4 regions of the Kitasatospora sp. NPDC048286 genome follow, and region 2 is predicted to be linked to each of the others. Evidence: riboswitches for the same ligand, from Rfam matches in the RefSeq annotation. Region 2 holds a riboswitch; each other region holds the start of a gene.

The links. Region 2 has a riboswitch for cobalamin ahead of ACGF13_RS38120 (ABC transporter substrate-binding protein). Riboswitches for the same ligand answer to the same signal wherever they lie in the genome.
Region 1: another riboswitch for cobalamin. It lies ahead of ACGF13_RS20460 (CoA-acylating methylmalonate-semialdehyde dehydrogenase); the one in region 2 lies ahead of ACGF13_RS38120 (ABC transporter substrate-binding protein).
Region 3: another riboswitch for cobalamin. It lies ahead of ACGF13_RS20505 (prenyltransferase/squalene oxidase repeat-containing protein); the one in region 2 lies ahead of ACGF13_RS38120 (ABC transporter substrate-binding protein).
Region 4: another riboswitch for cobalamin. It lies ahead of ACGF13_RS13575 (FecCD family ABC transporter permease); the one in region 2 lies ahead of ACGF13_RS38120 (ABC transporter substrate-binding protein).

The regions. Positions count from the first base shown of each region.
Region 1 is NZ_JBICZE010000008.1:71,391-75,771, forward strand. It holds gene ACGF13_RS20450 (peptidase) at 1-457, opposite strand, end outside; gene ACGF13_RS20455 (hypothetical protein) at 462-962, opposite strand; cobalamin riboswitch at 1,313-1,504, shown strand; gene ACGF13_RS20460 (CoA-acylating methylmalonate-semialdehyde dehydrogenase) at 1,716-3,215, shown strand; gene ACGF13_RS20465 (acyl-CoA dehydrogenase family protein) at 3,224-4,366, shown strand; gene ACGF13_RS20470 (enoyl-CoA hydratase/isomerase family protein) at 4,366-4,381, shown strand, end outside.
Region 2 is NZ_JBICZE010000025.1:52,809-57,189, forward strand. It holds gene ACGF13_RS38110 (hypothetical protein) at 1-456, opposite strand, end outside; gene ACGF13_RS38115 (alpha/beta hydrolase) at 809-2,296, shown strand; cobalamin riboswitch at 2,418-2,623, shown strand; gene ACGF13_RS38120 (ABC transporter substrate-binding protein) at 2,763-3,707, shown strand; gene ACGF13_RS38125 (FecCD family ABC transporter permease) at 3,704-4,381, shown strand, end outside.
Region 3 is NZ_JBICZE010000008.1:80,391-84,771, reverse strand. It holds gene ACGF13_RS20505 (prenyltransferase/squalene oxidase repeat-containing protein) at 1-2,195, opposite strand, end outside; cobalamin riboswitch at 2,363-2,493, opposite strand; cobalamin riboswitch at 2,584-2,660, shown strand; gene ACGF13_RS20500 (hypothetical protein) at 2,857-4,218, shown strand; gene ACGF13_RS20495 (hypothetical protein) at 4,326-4,381, shown strand, end outside.
Region 4 is NZ_JBICZE010000005.1:223,049-227,429, forward strand. It holds gene ACGF13_RS13560 (CGNR zinc finger domain-containing protein) at 1-119, shown strand, start outside; gene sodX (nickel-type superoxide dismutase maturation protease) at 196-558, opposite strand; gene sodN (superoxide dismutase, Ni) at 827-1,222, shown strand; cobalamin riboswitch at 1,311-1,460, shown strand; gene ACGF13_RS13575 (FecCD family ABC transporter permease) at 1,551-2,630, shown strand; gene ACGF13_RS13580 (ABC transporter ATP-binding protein) at 2,636-3,445, shown strand; gene ACGF13_RS13585 (ABC transporter substrate-binding protein) at 3,473-4,381, shown strand, end outside.

The DNA.
Region 1 (4,381 bases), on a different contig from region 2:
GCTCCCCGGCGGCGGCGTCCCCGGGCACCCGGATGGTGGCGCGTACTCGCACCGTTTCGGAGGCCGCCAGCTCAAGGTCCGCCGTGTCGAGTGACGTCCAGCCGGTCAGCTCGTTGGGGGTGCGCTCCGGCGCGAAGGTGAACTCACCCTTCGCGATGGTGGCCGCCGCGGCGTAGACGTTGACGTGCATCGGCGTGGACGACTCGTTGGTGACCTCCACCCGCCGCTCGATGGTCGAGCCGGGCGCGACGTGGTCGACGATGTAGGCGTGCGCCCTGGGATCCGCACGGCGGCTTTCCGGAGCGTCGAGCAGCTTGATACCGATGGTCTTCCCCGCGGCCGGGTCCCGGGGGGAGGACAACCCGGGTGCCGCATGCCCCGCTGCCGGCATCACCCCGGCCGCCTGTACGAGGGCCAGCGCCAGCAGCAGAACCCCGCACCGGCGCGCGCCCTTCATTCCATCAGGCAACGGACTGGGTCAGCGTTCCGGTGTAGATCCCGCCGACGGCGCTGGGGGGCACGTTGACGGAGATTGTCGGGTTCCAGGACGCGGTGTTGTCTCCGACACCGGCGCTCCCGGTGAGCACCGTCTGCGCGCTGTTGCTCAGCGTCACGTTCGTTGGAGTGGCGGTGATGGTACCGGTCGTCGTCACCGTCCCGACCGTGTAGGTGGCGTCGGTGGCGGCGATCGTCGTCACACCGTTTGTGAAGTCCGTCTCCGCTGCGGTCACCGTCCAGGAGGCCGAGGCGAGGGCGCGATCGTCGGTGACGGTACAGGGCCCGATCGGCGCGCTGATGACGGTGCCGGGCGCTCCCGAGCCGAGGTTGGCACTGGCCGGTACCGTCAGCGTCAACGCGCCGGACGTGACGGCGAACGTGACTGTGGTGCTGGGGTCGGCCGCCGCGACGGCGAGGCCCGGCTGGACCGCGACGAGAGTCACGGCTGCGGCCGCGATGGACATGATTCGTGCAAGCACAATTGCTCCCGAAGTAGCTGCCCGCCAACGGACACTGGCAGACGTGGCGTCAGGGAATCGGGCGCGGCCCTGTTCACGCAAGCCGACGCGCGCCACACTCCGCCACACGAATGACCCCGTTTCAGCCGGATCGAAGCCCAGCCCGCGACACGCGGGGTGCGGTGCGGGCCGTTCCGTACGGTCTCCTTCGACGGCCGCGGCTCGGCACGCCGGGACCGCCGCGCCCTCACCCCCCACCAAAGCCCGGAGCGCACGGCCGGCCGGGCCCGCTCGGTGGCACAGGTCAGCGGGCCTCAGGGCGGGCACAACGCGCAGACGGCGCCCTCTGGACTTACTAGGACGTCCAACTATATGGCCGACGGCAGGTCCGCGGTGTCAGGGAAGCCGGTGTGAGTCCGGCACGGTCCCGCCACTGTGACCGGGGAGTTCGTCCTCGTGAGGGACGGCCACTGGCAGCCAGCCGGGAAGGCCTGAGGGCGTGCGGTGATCCGGGAGTCAGGATACCGGCCGCGGGTGATCCGTGTTTTCCACGAGGATGGAGACGACACGCATGACTCCGGGCTGCTCCCGTTCCACTGCTCCTGGCTGTCCTGTGCCGACGACTGCCGGGGCCCAACCGCTCTGACGGATCGTCATGCCACCGCCACCGTGACGTCGCGCGGCCGCACCACCGTGCGCCCGCCCGTCGGCGGCGGCCTCCATTCCTCCTCTCCCCGACCCTGTCGAGAGTAGGAACCGATGGTCCGTGAACTGACCCACTTCGTCGGCGGCAAGCGCGTCGCCGGGACGTCCGGCCGCTTCGGCGACGTGTACGACCCCAACACCGGCCGGGTGCAGGCCCGGGTGCCGCTGGCCGACCGCGCCGAGGTCGAGGCGGTGATCGCCGACGCCGCGCAGGCCCAGCCCGCGTGGGCGGCCTGGAACCCGCAGCGGCGGGCGCGGGTGCTGCTGCGCTTCCTGCAACTGGTCGAGCAGGAGAAGGAGGAACTGGCCCGGCTGCTGTCCGCCGAGCACGGCAAGACCGTGGCCGACGCCCACGGCGACATCCAACGCGGCCTGGAGGTCGTGGAGTTCGCCGCCGGGATCCCGCACCTGCTGAAGGGCGAGTTCAGCGACAACGCCGGCACCGGCATCGACGTCTACTCGATGCGCCAGCCGCTCGGCGTCGTCGCCGGCATCACGCCGTTCAACTTCCCCGCGATGATCCCGCTCTGGAAGGCCGCACCCGCGCTGGCCTGCGGCAACGCCTTCGTCCTCAAGCCCTCCGAGCGCGACCCCTCGGTGCCGCTGCGACTGGCCGAGCTGTTCCTGGAGGCCGGGCTGCCGCCGGGCGTGCTCAACGTGGTCAACGGCGGCAAGGAGGCCGTGGACACCCTGCTGGGGGACCCGCGGGTCGAGGCGCTCGGTTTCGTCGGCTCCACGCCGATCGCCCAGTACGTGTACGCGACCGCCGCTGCGCACGGGAAGCGGGCGCAGTGCTTCGGCGGCGCCAAGAACCACATGATCGTGATGCCGGACGCCGACCTCGACCAGGCCGCCGACGCGCTGGTCGGCGCCGGCTACGGCTCGGCCGGGGAACGCTGCATGGCGATCTCGGTCGCCGTACCGGTGGGCGAGGAGACCGCGGACGCCCTGGTGGCGAAGCTGGTCGAGCGGATCGCCGGGCTCAAGGTCGGCCGCTCGGACGACCCGGCGGCGGACTTCGGCCCGCTGGTGGGCCGCGACGCGCTGGGCCGCGTCCGCGACCACCTGGACCTCGGCGTCCGGGAGGGCGCCGAACTCGTCGTGGACGGAAGGGACTTCCGCCTCCCCGGCCACGAGGACGGCTACTTCCTCGGCGCCTCCCTGTTCGACCGGGTCACCCCGGACATGCGGATCTACCAGGAGGAGATCTTCGGCCCGGTGCTCACCGTCGTCCGCGCCGCCGACTACGAGGAGGCGCTGCGGCTGCCCAGCGAGCACCAGTACGGCAACGGCGTGGCCATCTACACCCGGGACGGCGACACCGCCCGTGACTTCACCCGCCGGGTGAACACCGGCATGGTCGGCGTCAACGTGCCCATCCCGGTCCCGATCGCCTACCACACCTTCGGCGGCTGGAAGCGCTCCGCCTTCGGCGACCTCAACCAGCACGGGCCGGACTCGATCCGCTTCTACACCCGCACCCGCACCGTCACCTCGCGCTGGCCCTCCGGGGTCAAGGAGGGCGCGAGCTTCACCATGCCGACGATGAGCTGAGGCGGGCCGTGCACACGCAACTGACCGACGATCAACTCGCCATCGTCGAGACGACCCGGGCCTTCGCCCGCGAGCACCTCGCACCGAACGCCGTCGAGTGGGACCAGGCCAAGCACTTCCCGGTGGACGTGCTGCGCAAGGCGGCGGAGGTCGGCCTGGCCGGCGTCTACGTCGGCGAGGAGTCCGGCGGATCCGGGCTCACCCGCGCCGACGGCGTGCTCGTCTTCGAGGCGCTGGCGACCGGCTGCCCCTCGATCGCCGCCTACCTGTCCATCCACAACATGGTCGCCTGGATGATCGACCGCTACGGCGACGACGCCCAGCGCGCCCGGTGGCTGGCTGGTCTCTGCACGATGGAGACCCCCGCCAGCTACTGCCTCACCGAGCCGGGCGCCGGCTCGGACGCCGCCGCGCTCACCACCCGGGCCCGCCGGGACGGGGACGCCTGGGTGCTCGACGGCGTCAAGCAGTTCATCTCCGGCGCCGGCGCCTCCGAGGTCTACCTGGTGATGGCCCGCACCGGCGGCCCGGGGGCCGACGGGGTGTCCGCCTTCGTCGTCCGACGGAACGACCCCGGCGTCTCGTTCGGGCCGAACGAGCGGAAGATGGGCTGGAACGCCCAGCCCACCCGGCAGGTGCTCCTCGACGGGGTGCGCCTGCCCGCCGACCGCCTGCTCGGCGCGGAGGGCGAGGGCTTCCGGATCGCCATGAGCGGGCTGAACGGGGGCCGACTCGGCATCGCCGCCTGCTCGCTCGGCGGCGCGCAGGACGCCCTGGAGCGCGCCACCGGCTACCTGGCGGACCGCGAGGCGTTCGGCGCCCGGCTCCTGCACTCCCAGGCCCTGCAGTTCCGACTCGCCGACATGGCGACGGAGTTGGAGGCGGCCAGGGCGCTGGTATGGCGGGCGGCGGCCGCCCTGGACCGGGGCGATCCCCGGGCGCCCCAGCTGTGCGCGATGGCCAAGCGCTACGCCACCGACACCGGCTTCGAGGTCGCCAACCAGGCCCTCCAACTGCACGGCGGCTACGGCTACCTGGCCGAGTACGGCATCGAGAAGATCGTCCGCGACCTGCGGGTGCACCAGATCCTGGAAGGGACCAACGAGATCATGCGTGTCATCGTCGCCCGCGGCCTGACCGGAGCCGCGTGATGACCCCGAACGACA
Region 2 (4,381 bases):
GAGCGGAGCCCAGGCGGTGGCCGGCTCCTCCTTCGGGACCGCCGTCAGGATCAGGTCACGGCCCCGGACCCCCACCTGCGAGCCGGAGCCGAGGTGCAGCAGCCGGCACCGGTCGACGACGCTTCCGTCCAGTGTCTCGCCGAACATCCGCCGCTCCACCGTCCACAGCTGCAGCCCCCAACCCTCCTCGCCCTCCCGGCGGGCGGGCTCCAGCCGCAACCGCGCCCCGGTCGCATCGCTCTCCGCCGTCAGGCACAGCCCGCTCGCCGCGTGCCGGATCCGCGCCTGCCGCGAGGAGTACCGGTCCGCGTACCAGCGCTGCTGCTCGTCGACGCCCCGGTCGGGCGACAGCGTCACCGGCAGCCCCGCGGCCGTTCCGCCGACCACCAGCTCCCTCCGGACCTCGTACTCCATCAACCGCAACTCGAACCGGCCCGACGGCCACTGATCGTCCATGGCCACGAACATTCCACAGCCCCCGTCTGCCCGGCATCCTGCCGTTCGCTTTCGGCCACCGGTACGGGCGGCGGTGACGCACGGCGGGCGATGCGGGACGGCGCCCGGCCGATCTCACCTGCGCGAGGGCCTCAGCACGCCGGGTTCCTCCCCCGATCGGGGGAGGAACCCTTCCCTACTTCGCGTGATGTGTGACCGTCACCCGAAAGCCATGATCGTGTCCTGCCCGGCCCACCGATTCCTCGCCGGGCGTTGACCGGCCCCCACTCCCGTTCCCGGGCTCGTCGGCCTCAGCGAAGACGCGGAGACGCGGAGAGCTCATCATCCGATCATTCGAAGGATCAGCATGACGATGCGAAACACACCCATATCCTCTCTCGTGACCGTCGGAGCTGCGGTGGTTCTGGCCGCGACGCTGACACCGGCGACGGCCTCCGCCACGTCCGGCACCGTCGCCGAGGACCCGATGCGGCCGTACACCCAGCAGACGCTCCGCTGGGGGCACTGCGACGAGCACACGCCGGCCGCTTTCCAGTGCGCGACCGTCAAGGTGCCACTGGACTACGGCAACCCCGACGGCGAGAAGCTCGACGTCGTGGTGAACCGGTTGAAGGCGAGCAGTGCGCAACAACGCCGCGGCGTGCTGCTGTTCAACCCCGGCGGTCCCGGCGCGTCGGGTCTGGGTCTGCCGGTCGCCATGGAGCCGGTCATCCCCCAGGAGGTGAAGGACCGGTACGACCTCGTCGGCTTCGATCCGAGGGGCATCGGGCAGAGCTCCCCCGTCAGCTGCGGTCTGACGCCCGACGAGCTGAACATCGACCGCCCATACCACGCCGAGACCTTCGCGAAGGACGTGCGGTGGGCGCGAACAGTGGCCGACAAGTGCGCCGCCGCGGAAGGCGACAAGCTGCGTCACATCACCACCCGCAACACCGCCCGCGACATGGACCTCATCCGCACCGTCCTGGGCGAGAAGAGGATCTCCTACTACGGGGGCTCTTACGGCACCTATCTCGGCGCCGTCTACCTGCAGATGTTCCCCCAGCGGGCCGACCGGTTCGTGCTGGACAGCGCGGTCGACCCCACCCAGTACGGGCGGGGCACCTTCCAGCAGATGGCGCAGGCGACCGAGCCCGCCTTCACGCGGTGGAGCGAGTGGACCGCGGGGCGGGACACCACGTACCACCTGGGCCGAACCCCGGCCGAAGTCCGCAACACCTTCTGGGACATCGTCGCCCGGGCGGATCGCAAGCCCGTCGACACCGGCGACGGCCCCCTCACCGGCGACGACATCCGCGCCGTGCGCGACATCTTCTTCACGGAGCGGAAGGCCGCCGACTGGATCGCCGAACTGAAGAAGGCCGCCGAGGACGACAAGCCCGCCGCGCCGGCGCCCGCCCCCGAACTCCCCCCGGAGAACGAGCTCGCGGGCCTCTGGGCGGTCATGTGCGGCGACACCGCCGCATCGTGGCCGCGTGACCCCGGGCAGTACCGGCGCGACACCGTGCGCGGCAGGGCCCGGTACCCGCTGTACGGGGACTTCGCGTACGGCATCAAGCCGTGCGCCTTCTGGAAGCCCGGCGCCGAAGCCCCGACCACGGTGGACAACGACGTCCAAGCGCTGATCCTGCAGAACGAGTGGGACTCCCAGACGCCCCTGACCGCCGCCCAGGGCATGCACCGGTCCCTGCGCGGCTCCCGGATGATCACCGTCCTGGGAGGAGAGGGGCACGGCGTCTACGGCAGGGGGTCCTGCGCGGACGAGTCCGCCACGCGCTACCTGACCACGGGCAAGCTCCCGGGGGGCGACCTCACCTGCCAGGCGCCGACCGCCCGATGAACCACCGCCACCGCGGCGCGGCCCCGCCCGCGCTGCGTCGGCGGGAATCCGCAGGTCGTCGCGGCTCCCCCGTCCGCGCCCTGCGGTGCCCGGCCGCTCGCCGGCGGGATCGCGAGCCCTGATATGTTGCCAGCGCCGTGGTGTTCGGGAAACCGGTCGAATTCCGGTGCGGCCCTCGCCACTGTTGCCGCGGAGTTCCGCGGCCCTCGCTGACCGGCTCTGCCGCCGGTCAGGGCCACTGGGCGGGCTGGAAGAGCCGCTTGGGAAGGTCGGCCGCGGCGCGTCGATGCGGAAGCCAGGAGACCGGCCACGGCGCGACATGTTCCACGAGGGTTTTGGAGAACACGTGCCCAGCGGTCTGCCGTACCCGTTTCGATCCATACGTTCCGCACATTCCGTACATTCCGCACGTCCCAGAGGGCCGATACGTGTCGGCCGGGCGGTCGCGGCCGTCCTGTTCACCGGCATGCTCGGCGCCTGCGCGGGCGCCCCGGCTCCCGTCGCGTCCGGCGGGACGGCCGGGAGTGCCGCGCCGGTCGGCGTGGACAACTGCGGGACCACCGTGACGGTCGGCGCGCCGCCCGAGCGGCTGGTGACCCTCAACCAGGGTGCCACCGAGGTGGCCCTGGCCCTCGGCCTGCAGTCCCGCATGGCCGGTACCGCCTACCTCGACGACTCCGTCCCGGAGAAGTGGAAGGCGGCCTACGACTCCGTCCCGGTGCTCTCCAAGGAGTACCCGACGAAGGAGAAGCTCCTCGCGGCCCGTCCCGACTTCCTGTACGCCTCCTACGCCAGCGCGTTCACCGACAAGGTCGCGGGCAGCCGGGAGGAACTGCGCAACCAGGGCATCCCGTCGTACGTGTCCCCGTTCGGCTGCTCGGACAAGAGCAAGGTACCGCCGACGACCTGGCAGGCGATGTGGGGCGAACTGAACGACGTCGCCAAGGTCTTCGGTGTCCCGGAGCGGGCCGTCGCGATCCAGCAGCAGCAGGAGCAGCAGCTTGCCCGGTTCACCGCGACGGCCGCGGGCAAGGGCCTGAAGGTCCTGTGGTACGACTCGGACACCAAGACGCCGTTCGTCGGTGCCGGCCACGGCGGACCTCAACTCGTACTCGATGCCGTGGGCGCCCGCAACGTCTTCGGGGACCTGCCCGGTGGCTGGCAGAACGTGAGCTGGGAGAAGGTCGTCGCGGCGGACCCGGACGCCATCGTGCTCGCGGACGCAGGCTGGGACACCGCCCAGTCCAAGATCGACTACTTGGAGAACGACCCGGTGCTGAGCAAGCTCGGCGCCGTGCAGCGCAAGGCCTTCGTGGTGGTGCCGTTCTCGGAGTCGACTCCCGGCGTGCTGCTCGCCGACGGTGCCGCCCGGGTGTCCGCGGGGCTGGGCCGGCTGCACCCGGGTTCATGACCACCGCGCCCCACCCCGTCGTGCGGTCCTCCGGTCCGGGCCGCGCGACGGCGGCGCTGGCCATCGGTGTGGCCCTGCTGCTGACCACCGTGCTCCTCGGCCTGGCCGTGGGCTCGCAACACGAGCCGGTCCACACCGTGATCGACGTCGTGGTGCGCCGTCTCGGGCTGGGCGACCCGAACGTCACGCTGCTGGACGATCAGATCGTCTGGCAACTGCGGCTCCCCCGGGTTCTGGGAGCGGCTGCCACCGGCGCCGGCCTCGCGGTCTGCGGTGCGGTGTTGCAGACGCTGACCGGGAACGACCTGGCCGATCCCTTCCTGCTCGGGATCTCGGACGGAGCCGCCGCCGGCGCGGTCACCGTGATCGTCCTCGGCGCCGGCGTGTCCGGCGTCGTGGGCACCGGTGCGGTGGCGACGGCGGCCTTCGCCGGTGCCCTGCTCGCCGCCGTCGTCGTCCTGGCACTGGCCGGCGCGCGCACCCGGTCGCTACCGACCGCCCGGACCGTGCTCGCCGGCATCGCGGTGGGACAGATGTGCGGGGCGTACACCTCGTTCGTCGTGATGGTCCTCGGGGACCGCAACGCGGCGCGCGGTGTCATGGAGTGGACGCTCGGCTCGGTCGCCGGCGTGCGGTGGCCCACCGCCGTCTTCCTGACCGCGGTCGCGCTGATC
Region 3 (4,381 bases), on a different contig from region 2:
CCGCCGTCGGGCAGCTGCTGGGCGGCGAGCCAGCCGAGCCCCTGGTCGACGGCCCGGGCTGCGGCGTCGTCGCCGGGGACGAGGGCGAGGGCCATGACGGCCATCGCCGTGCTGTCCACGTCGGAGTCGCCGGTGGCGGGGATCAGGCTCGGCCAGGAGCCGTCCTGGTGCTGGAGGCCCTTCAGGTAGGCGATGGCGGGGGCGGCGCTGGCGGCGTCCCCCGCCCGGAGCTGGGCCATGATCCCGAGGGCCTGGGAGAACACCGACGTCGCGTAGCCGTAGTTGCCCGGGGCGTCGCAGCCGGTGCTCGGATCGGCCTTCGTGCACACCAGGGCGGCGAGGGCGGCGATCAGGTCGTGGCCGCCGAAGGCGCGCGGGTCGCGTCCGACCACCTCGGCGAGCAGCGCCTCCTTGCCGATCGAGCCGCCGCCGGCGTACTCGGTGCCGATGCCCGTCCAGGTGTTGACGGTGCGCTCGCTCGCGTCCTTGCCCTGCTGGTCCAGGAAGTCGACGATCCCGCGCAGCGCGGCGTCGTCGGTGCCGGTGGCGGCGAGGGCGTAGGCGCCGTCGATGGTGAGGCCGAAGTCGGCGAAGGCCGGGAAGCCCTCGTAGTAGTGGCCGTCGATCAGCCGGGCCGGATCGGTGAGGTAGGCGCTGCCCCTGGCGGCGTCGGGCTTCCGTCCGGCGGGCGGGGTCGGCGTCGTGCCGGCGCCGTCGGGGTTGTGCCGGACGCTGGTGAGGTCGGTGCCGGTCAGGGCCAGGATCGCCTGCTCGGTGGCGGCGGCGTCGGGGTCGGTGGTGGAGGCGTCGGGGCCGAAGCCGCCGTCCTTGTTCTGAAGGGCGGCGAGCCAGGCGGTAGCGGTGGCCCGGTGGGCGCCCTGGCCGGTGGCCTTGAACGCCTGGGCGGCGCTCGCGGTGCTGAGGGTGTCGCCGGGGGCGCCGGCGTACGGGAGGAGGGAGCCGTCGGGCTGCTGGCTCGCCGCGAGCTGGTCGGCGGCCTTCCGCGCGGCCGCTTCGTACCCGGGGGCCGTGCGCAGGGCGAGGACGGCCATGGCGGTGGTGAGCGGGTCGGATTCGCAGTGCTCACCGGCGACGATCATCGATCCGGCGATTCCGCCGTCGGCGCACTGGAGGGCGGTGAAGCGGGCCTGTGCCGCGGCGGGCGGCGTGACGCCGGCGCGCTGGAGGGCGATGACGCCGAGGGACTGGACCCAGGGCGAGGCCGCGCCGAGGAAGTCGCCGGCGGCGGTGCACCTGCCGTTCTCGCCGGCCGCGGTGCAGACGTGGTCGGTGAGCGCGGCGATCAGGTCCCGGCCGCCGAAGGAGCGGGGGTCGCCGCCGGTGCTCTCGGCCACGAGGGCCAGCAGCGCGGCGGCCCTGGTGTCGGGCTGGGCGGTCGGGCCGTCGGGGTACAGGAACGCGTCGGTGCGGGCGGTGAGGAAGGCGAGCACCTTGCGCAGGGCCGGGTCCTGGCTGCCGGAGGCGGCGAGTGCGACGGCGGTGAGGGCGGTCCGGGGGTAGTCCGGTCCGGGGGTGGCCCAGTTCTCCGTGTGGTCGCCGCCGACGAGCTGACCGGCCAGCCACGCGGCGGCGGCCGCCGGGTCGCCGGTGGCGGAGGGCCCGGTCGGGGTGGCGGTCGGGGTCGGGGTCGCCGAGGGCGAGGTGGAGGGCGAGGGGCCGCCGTTCTTGGCCCGCAGGGAGTCCGGGGTGAAGCTCGGCGCCCCGCTGGTGCCGCCGATGTCGGTGCCGCCGTACACCCAGGCCTCGACCTCGCCGGGCTTGGGCTGCTGCGTCCCGGCGCCGAACCGGCTGTAGGACCAGGCCTGTTGGCCGGGTTCGGCGATCCAGTACGACCAGTAGGCGGTGGCCTGCGGGGTGTTGACGCAGGGTTCCTCGGCGGGTGTCGGGTACTGGACGCCGCCGTTGAAGGTTCCGGTGCCGAGCCGGCAGATGAAGGCGGGCCCGTCGTGCTCGGTCCCGGCGGTGGTGAAGCCCGCGTTGTGCAGCAGGTTCATCCCGGTCGTGGGGTGGGCGTCGCAGCCCCGGACGACACCGCCGCCCCAGTGTGTGAAGTCCACGGCGACGATCGCGCCGGTCGTCGCCGTGCACTGCTCGACCGGGTCGGCGGCGGCGGTGCCCGGGTGCCCGAGCAGGACCGTGCCGCAGGCGGCGGCCGCGACGGTGCCTGCGACCACCAGGGACCCGAGGTCCCGGTTTCTGTGACGTGCGCGACTGCTGCTGACCCTCACGACGACTCCCCGGTCGGTCGACGCGGGAGACCACGGCGCAGCCTACGGCCGCCCGTGGACGTGAACACGGGGCCGTCAAGAGCTGCGTCGTAGTCCGCGACGACGCAAGTGCTGTGTGAACAGACCCCCGGTCCAGGCATTCCGGCTCACCCACCGGTGGTGGGTCTACGGTTGCGGGTCAGCGCCGGAGTTGGACCGGCTTCCCCTGAATGCCGAGGGCGAAAAACCGATTCATCAGACCACGGCGTCCGACGGCGAGTCAACGGGTCGTCAGGTAGGTCACACCACCTCGTCGGCCGGTCCGCCGTGCGGTAGCGTCCGCGGTGGCCGAGTGGGGGAACCCGGTGCGACTCCGGGGCTGACGCGCAGCGGTGTGGGGTGGCGGTCGAGCCGTCCCGAGCCCGAATGCCCGCCCGGCCGCGCACCACGGCGAATGCCGGCCCACGCGATCCGGGCGGCGACCGCTCCGGCAGTCGCGCGCTCCCGAACGGACGCCGGGCCTCCGGGGCAGGGTCGGCGCCCGCCACCCCAAGGAGCCTGACCCGTGCCCCTCCCCACCCCGAAGCGGACCACCCCGGCCCGTGCCGCCTCCGCGGCCACCGTCGCCCTGACGGCCGGAGCCCTGCTGCTGACCGCCGTCCCCGCCCACGCGACGGCCACCCCGACCCAGATAGCCACCTCCAAGAGCACCGGCGTCACCTACCTGAAGTCCCTCCAGGCCGCCGACGGCAGCTACGCCACCGGCGGGCTCTCCAACGAGTGGGCCTTCAGCGCGCTGGCGGCCGCCGGCACCGCCGCGGCGGACGTCACCCCCGGCGGTGACACCACCAAGAACGCCCGCCTGGTGTACCGCAACCAGCTCGCCGCCGCCGGCTGGCCCGGCGGCTCGCCGGTGGTCACCGACTACGAGCGCGGCATCCTCAACTCCTACGCGGCCGGCATCGACCCGGCCCGGGTCGGCCCCGGCCGCAACCTGATCGCCGACGCGGTCGCCTACTGGCAGAGTGCCGAGCCCGGCTACTACGGCCCGTCCGCCAACTTCAACGGCACCGTCTTCGGCCTGCTCGCCCTGGCCGGGGCGAAGACCCAGGCCGGCGCCCAGCGCGCCCCGCAGGCCCTGCTGAACGCCTCCGTCACCGCCGTGCGCGCCAACCAGCACAACGACGGCGGCTGGAACTACAGCAAGGCCGCGGGCGACCCGACCGCGCTCGCCCAGGGCAGCGACATCGACATGACCGGCGCGGCCATGGCCTCGCTGTGCGCCGGCGGCGTGCCCAACACCGATCCCGCGATCGTCGCCGCCAAGAACTTCCTCAAGGGCAAGCTCGCCTCGTCCGGGGCGTTCAACGCCATGTTCGGCGTGAACACCGACTCCAACGGCTGGGCCGTGTCCGGCCTCAACGCCTGCGGCATCAACCCCCAGGGCGCCGACTTCACCAGCGGCACCGGCAAGACCCCGGTCGACTTCCTCATCGCCCAGCAGTTCAAGCCCGGCGGCGGCTTCAAGTACCTGCCCACCGACACCACCCCGTCCCCCTACGCCTCCGTGGACGGGCTGCGCGCCGTCGCCGGGGCCGGGTTCACCGCCACGCCGCCGGCCCCGACCACCGCGGGCGAACCCACCTGGGCCGCCACCACCGGCTTCACCGCCGGCACCGCCGCCAGGCTCGCCCTGGTCGTCGACGACGGCACCGGCACGCCCAAGGTCTGCGCCGTCACCCTCACCCCGACCGGCACCACCGCGACCCTCGGTGACGTCCTCGACGCGGCAGGCAGCGCCACCCCGGGCGGCTGCGTCACCTCCGTCACGCCGTCCACCGGCGGCGGCACCGTCACCGCGCTCAACGGCACGGCCAACAGCGGCTCGTTCACCTGGCAGGTCAGCCTGGACGGCGGCGCCGTGACCGGCGCCACCCGGGCCACCACGGTCCACCTCGGCGACACCGTCTCGCTGCGCTACGGCAGCTGACCGCACGGCGCCGGAGGGGAGCCGACCACGGGTCGCCTCCCCTCCGGCGGGGCAGAACCATGACGGCCCGACGGATCCGCCGCCGGACCACAGGACAGGGGGAACGGATGCCGACGGGTGTTTCCGGATGGGTGGCAGGCGGCTACGTGGCCTTGGTCGGCGG
Region 4 (4,381 bases), on a different contig from region 2:
TGGACACCTCGACCAACCGCTCCCGCCGCTACTGCTCGGACCGCTGCGCGACCCGCGCCAACGTGGCCGCCTACCGGGCCCGCAAGCGCCAGGAGGCGGAGGCCGCGGCCCGGGCCTAGGCCCTCGCGAACTCAGGCCCTCGCGAACTCAGGGCCTGGGGAGTTCGGGGCCCCGGGAGTTCGGGGCCCCGGGGCCTCAGACCTCCTCCACCCAGGCGCCGAGCCGGCGGGCCAGGCCCGGCACCCGGGCCAGCCGCGGGGTGAGCAGCAGCCGCTCCAGCCGGCGCCCCGGCGCCAGCCAGGCCGGGCTCGGGCTCAGCCGCAGCAGCACCCGGCCGAGCACCAGCTCGTCCGGGACGGCGCCGTAGCTGCGGCTGTCGCTGTCCACCGGGCGGTTGTCGGACAGCAGCCACCAGCCCTTGGGCCGGCGCTCGGCGGCCCGCTTCACCACCAGCAGGTCCTGCTGGAACGGGTGCCGGAAGACCACCACCGCGCCCGGCCGGATCGGCGCGCCGTACCGGACCAGCAGCCGGTCGCCCTCGCGCAGGGTCGGGACCATCGACGGCCCCGCCACGTCGACCAGCCCGAACGGCAGCACTCCGCCCCGGTCCCCGGCTCCGACGTCCTCCGGTCGCGTGCTCCGCGCCACGACTCCTCCTCCCGCTCCGCCCGTCCCCCAGTCTGCCGTACGGGCCGTCAGCGCTCCGATGTCCGGAATACCCCGGTTCCGGGTCCGTCTTTCGCCCTAGGCCCGCCGCCCGATCGCGAAACCGGGAGGGCGGAAGGGTAATCTCGGGCGCGGGAAGACGATCTAAGGAAGGACTCCCATGTTCTCTCGTCTGTTTGCACCGCGCGCCACCGCCCACGCCCACTGCGACCTGCCCTGCGGCGTGTACGACCCCGCGCAGGCCAAGCTCGAGGCCGAGTCCGTCAAGGCCACCCAGGAGAAGTACCAGGCCAACGAGGACCCGCACTTCCGCGCCCGCGCCATCATCATCAAGGAGCAGCGCGCCGAGGCCGTCAAGCACCACATCTCGGTGCTGTGGAGCGACTACTTCAAGGCCCCGCACTTCGAGAAGTACCCGCAGCTGCACCAGCTGATCAACGACACCCTGAAGGCCGCCTCGGCCGCCAAGGCGTCCACCGACCCGGCCACCGGCCAGGCCCTGCTGGACCTGATCGCCGAGGTCGACAAGATCTTCTGGGAGACCAAGCAGGCCTGAGCCTGACGCGTCGCCACCCGACCGCCCCCGTCCGGACCACCGGACGGGGGCGGTCGTGCGTTCACGCCCGATCCCCGGCCGGTAAGGGTTGCCTGCCCTGAGTGGCTGTTATGCTGCCAGGGCGTCCGAGGGGGAAGTCCGGTGTGAATCCGGCGCTGACCCGCAACGGTGAGCACGGCCCGTACCAGCCCGTACGGCCGCGCCAGCCCGATCGCCCTCGGCCGCCGAACTCCCGACAACTCGCCGTGGACTGCGAGGGGAACGGCGCCCCGGCACGCCCCGGCCCGCGCCCGCCCCGGCGCACCCCGGCCCGAGGCAAGGCGCACCCGTGAACCGCGCACCCGCAGACCGGGCAGTCGGCCCGCCCACTCGTCGCATACCCGTCGTCCCGCTCGCCGCCGGCCTCGGCGCCGCCCTCCTGCTCTCGCTGGTCTGCGGGGTCGCCCTCGGCTCCTCCGGGCTCGGCCTGCCCCGGGTGCTGCGGCTGCTGGGCGCCGGGCTGACGGACGGTCGGCTGGAGGCGGACGAGGCGGCCGCGTACGCGATCGTCTGGGAGATCCGGCTGCCGCGCACCGTGCTGGCCGCCGTGGTCGGCGCCGGACTGGCCGCCTGCGGCGTCGCCGTCCAGGCCCTGGTGCGCAACGCGCTGGCCGACCCCTTCGTCCTCGGCATCTCCTCCGGCGCGGCCGTCGGCGCCAACGCCGTCCTGCTGTTCGGCGCCTTCGCCTCGCTCGGCGTGTGGGCGATCTCCGCCTCCGCCTTCGGCTCCGCCCTGGCCGCCATGACGCTGGTCTACCTCGCCGCCCGCACCGCGTTCGGGCTCACCCCGCTGCGCCTGGTGCTCACCGGCACCGCCCTGTCCTACGGGTTCTCCGCCGCCACCACCCTGATGGTCTTCGCCGCCGACCGCGGCGAGGCCGCCCGGGACGCCATGATGTGGCTGCTCGGCAGCCTCGGCGGCGCCACCTGGGGCTCGGTGCCGATCGCCGCCGTCACCGTCCTGGCCGGCCTCGCCTACCTGGCCTGCGCCGCCGGACGACTGGACGCGCTCGCGATGGGCGACGAGACCTCCGCCTCGCTCGGCGTGGACCCGGACCGGCTGCGCCGCGAGCTGTTCGTGGTGACCGCCGCCGTCACCGGCACCGTGGTCGCGGTCAGCGGGGCGATCGGCTTCGTCGGGCTGCTGATGCCGCACCTGGCCCGGATGCTGGTCGGCGCCGGGCACCGCCGGGTGCTGGTGATCGCCCCGCTCGCCGGGGCCCTGCTGCTGGTCTGGGTGGACATCGCCTCGCGCACCCTGCTGGCGCCCGCCGAACTGCCCGTCGGGGTGTTCACCGCGGTGCTCGGCGTGCCCGCCTTCCTGCTGATGATGCGGCGCCGCGGCCAGTCCTTCGGAGGCACCCGGTGACCGACGTGACCGAGGCGGCCGCCGTGGCCGCGCACGCCCAGGACCTCGCCGTCGACGCCGCCTCGGTGGAGCTGGCCGGCACCCGGCTGGTCCACGAGGTGAGCCTGGCGGCCGCCGCCGGACAGGTGGTCGGGCTCATCGGCCCGAACGGCAGCGGCAAGTCGACGCTGCTGCGCTGCGTCTACCGGGTGCTGAAGCCGGCCGGCGGCGCGGTCCGGCTGGCCGGCGACGACCTGCACGCCCTCACCGCCCGCGAGGCGGCCCGCCGGGTGGCCGCGCTGACCCAGGAGCACTCCGCCGAGTTCGACTTCACCGTCGCCGAGGTGGTCGCGATGGGCCGGCTGCCGCACCGCCGCGGCTTCGGCGCCCCCACCGACGGGGACGCCGAGCGCTGCGCCGAGGCGCTGCGCAAGGTCCGGGCCGGACACCTGGCCGAGCGCGGCTTCCTGAGCCTGTCCGGGGGCGAGAAGCAGCGGGTGCTGTTCGCCCGCGCCCTGGTCCAGGAGCCGCGCCTGCTGGTGCTGGACGAACCCACCAACCACCTCGACATCGCCCACCAGTTGGAGGTGCTGGCGCTCGCCCGCGAGGCCGGCCCGACGGTGCTCACCGCGCTGCACGACCTCAACCTGGCCGCGGGTCACTGCGACCTGCTGTACGTGCTGCGGGCCGGCCGGATCGTCGCCTCCGGCACGCCCGAGGAGGTGCTCCGACCCGCCCTGCTGGCCGAGGTGTTCGGCGTCCGGGCCACCCCGGTGCGGCACCCGGAGAGCGGCGCCCTCCAGCTGCTGTTCGACCGTCTCGACCGCCCCGCCTGATCCGCCCCCCTGCCCAGAGGAACCACCGTGCGCACCAAGGCCGTTGCCGCCACCGCCCTGCTCACCCTCGGACTCACCGCCTGCGGGGCCGAGATCGCCCCCAAGGAGACCGCCACCGCCTCCGCCCACTACCCGGTGACGGTGGACAACTGCGGCGAGAAGCTCACCTTCGACCGGAAGCCCGCCCGGGTGGTGACCAACGACGTCGGCATCACCGAACTGATGCTCTCCCTGGGCCTCGCCGACCGGATGGCCGGCTACGTGATGCCCGACGACAAGGGGAAGATCGACCAGGTCGCCTGGAAGGACGGCTACCAGCAGGCGAAGTGGCTCTCCAAGCAGATCATCACCAAGGAGATCGCCCTGGACGCCAAGGCCGACCTGGTCTTCGCCGGCTGGCACTACGGCTTCGACGAGGGCCGCGGCGTCACCCCGCAGACCCTCAAGGCGCTCGGCATCGACTCGTACGTGCTCAGCGAGTCCTGCCGCAGCGGCAAGGGCACCGAGCGCGGCGTGATGGACCCGCTGGAGGCGCTCTACACCGACCTGGCCAACCTCGGCGAGGTCTTCGACGTCAAGGACCGCGCCGACAAGCTGATCGCCGACTTCAAGGCGCGGATCGCCGCCGTCCCGCAGCCCGAGCGCCGCCCGTCCGTCTTCCTGTACGACAGCGGGCAGGACAAGCCGTACACCGCCGGGAAGTTCGCCGCCGCCAACGAGATCATCGCCAAGGCCGGCGGGACCAACGTCATGGGCGACCTCACCGACACCTGGCTCACGGCCGGCTGGGAGAGCGTGGTGGAGCGCGACCCCGAGGTGATCGTGATCAACAACTACGGCAGCACCGGCGCCGAGGAGAAGCGGAAGTTCCTCAAGTCCTTCCCGCCGCTGGCCGGCGTCGCCGCGATCCGCAACGACCAGATCTTCGTCATGGAC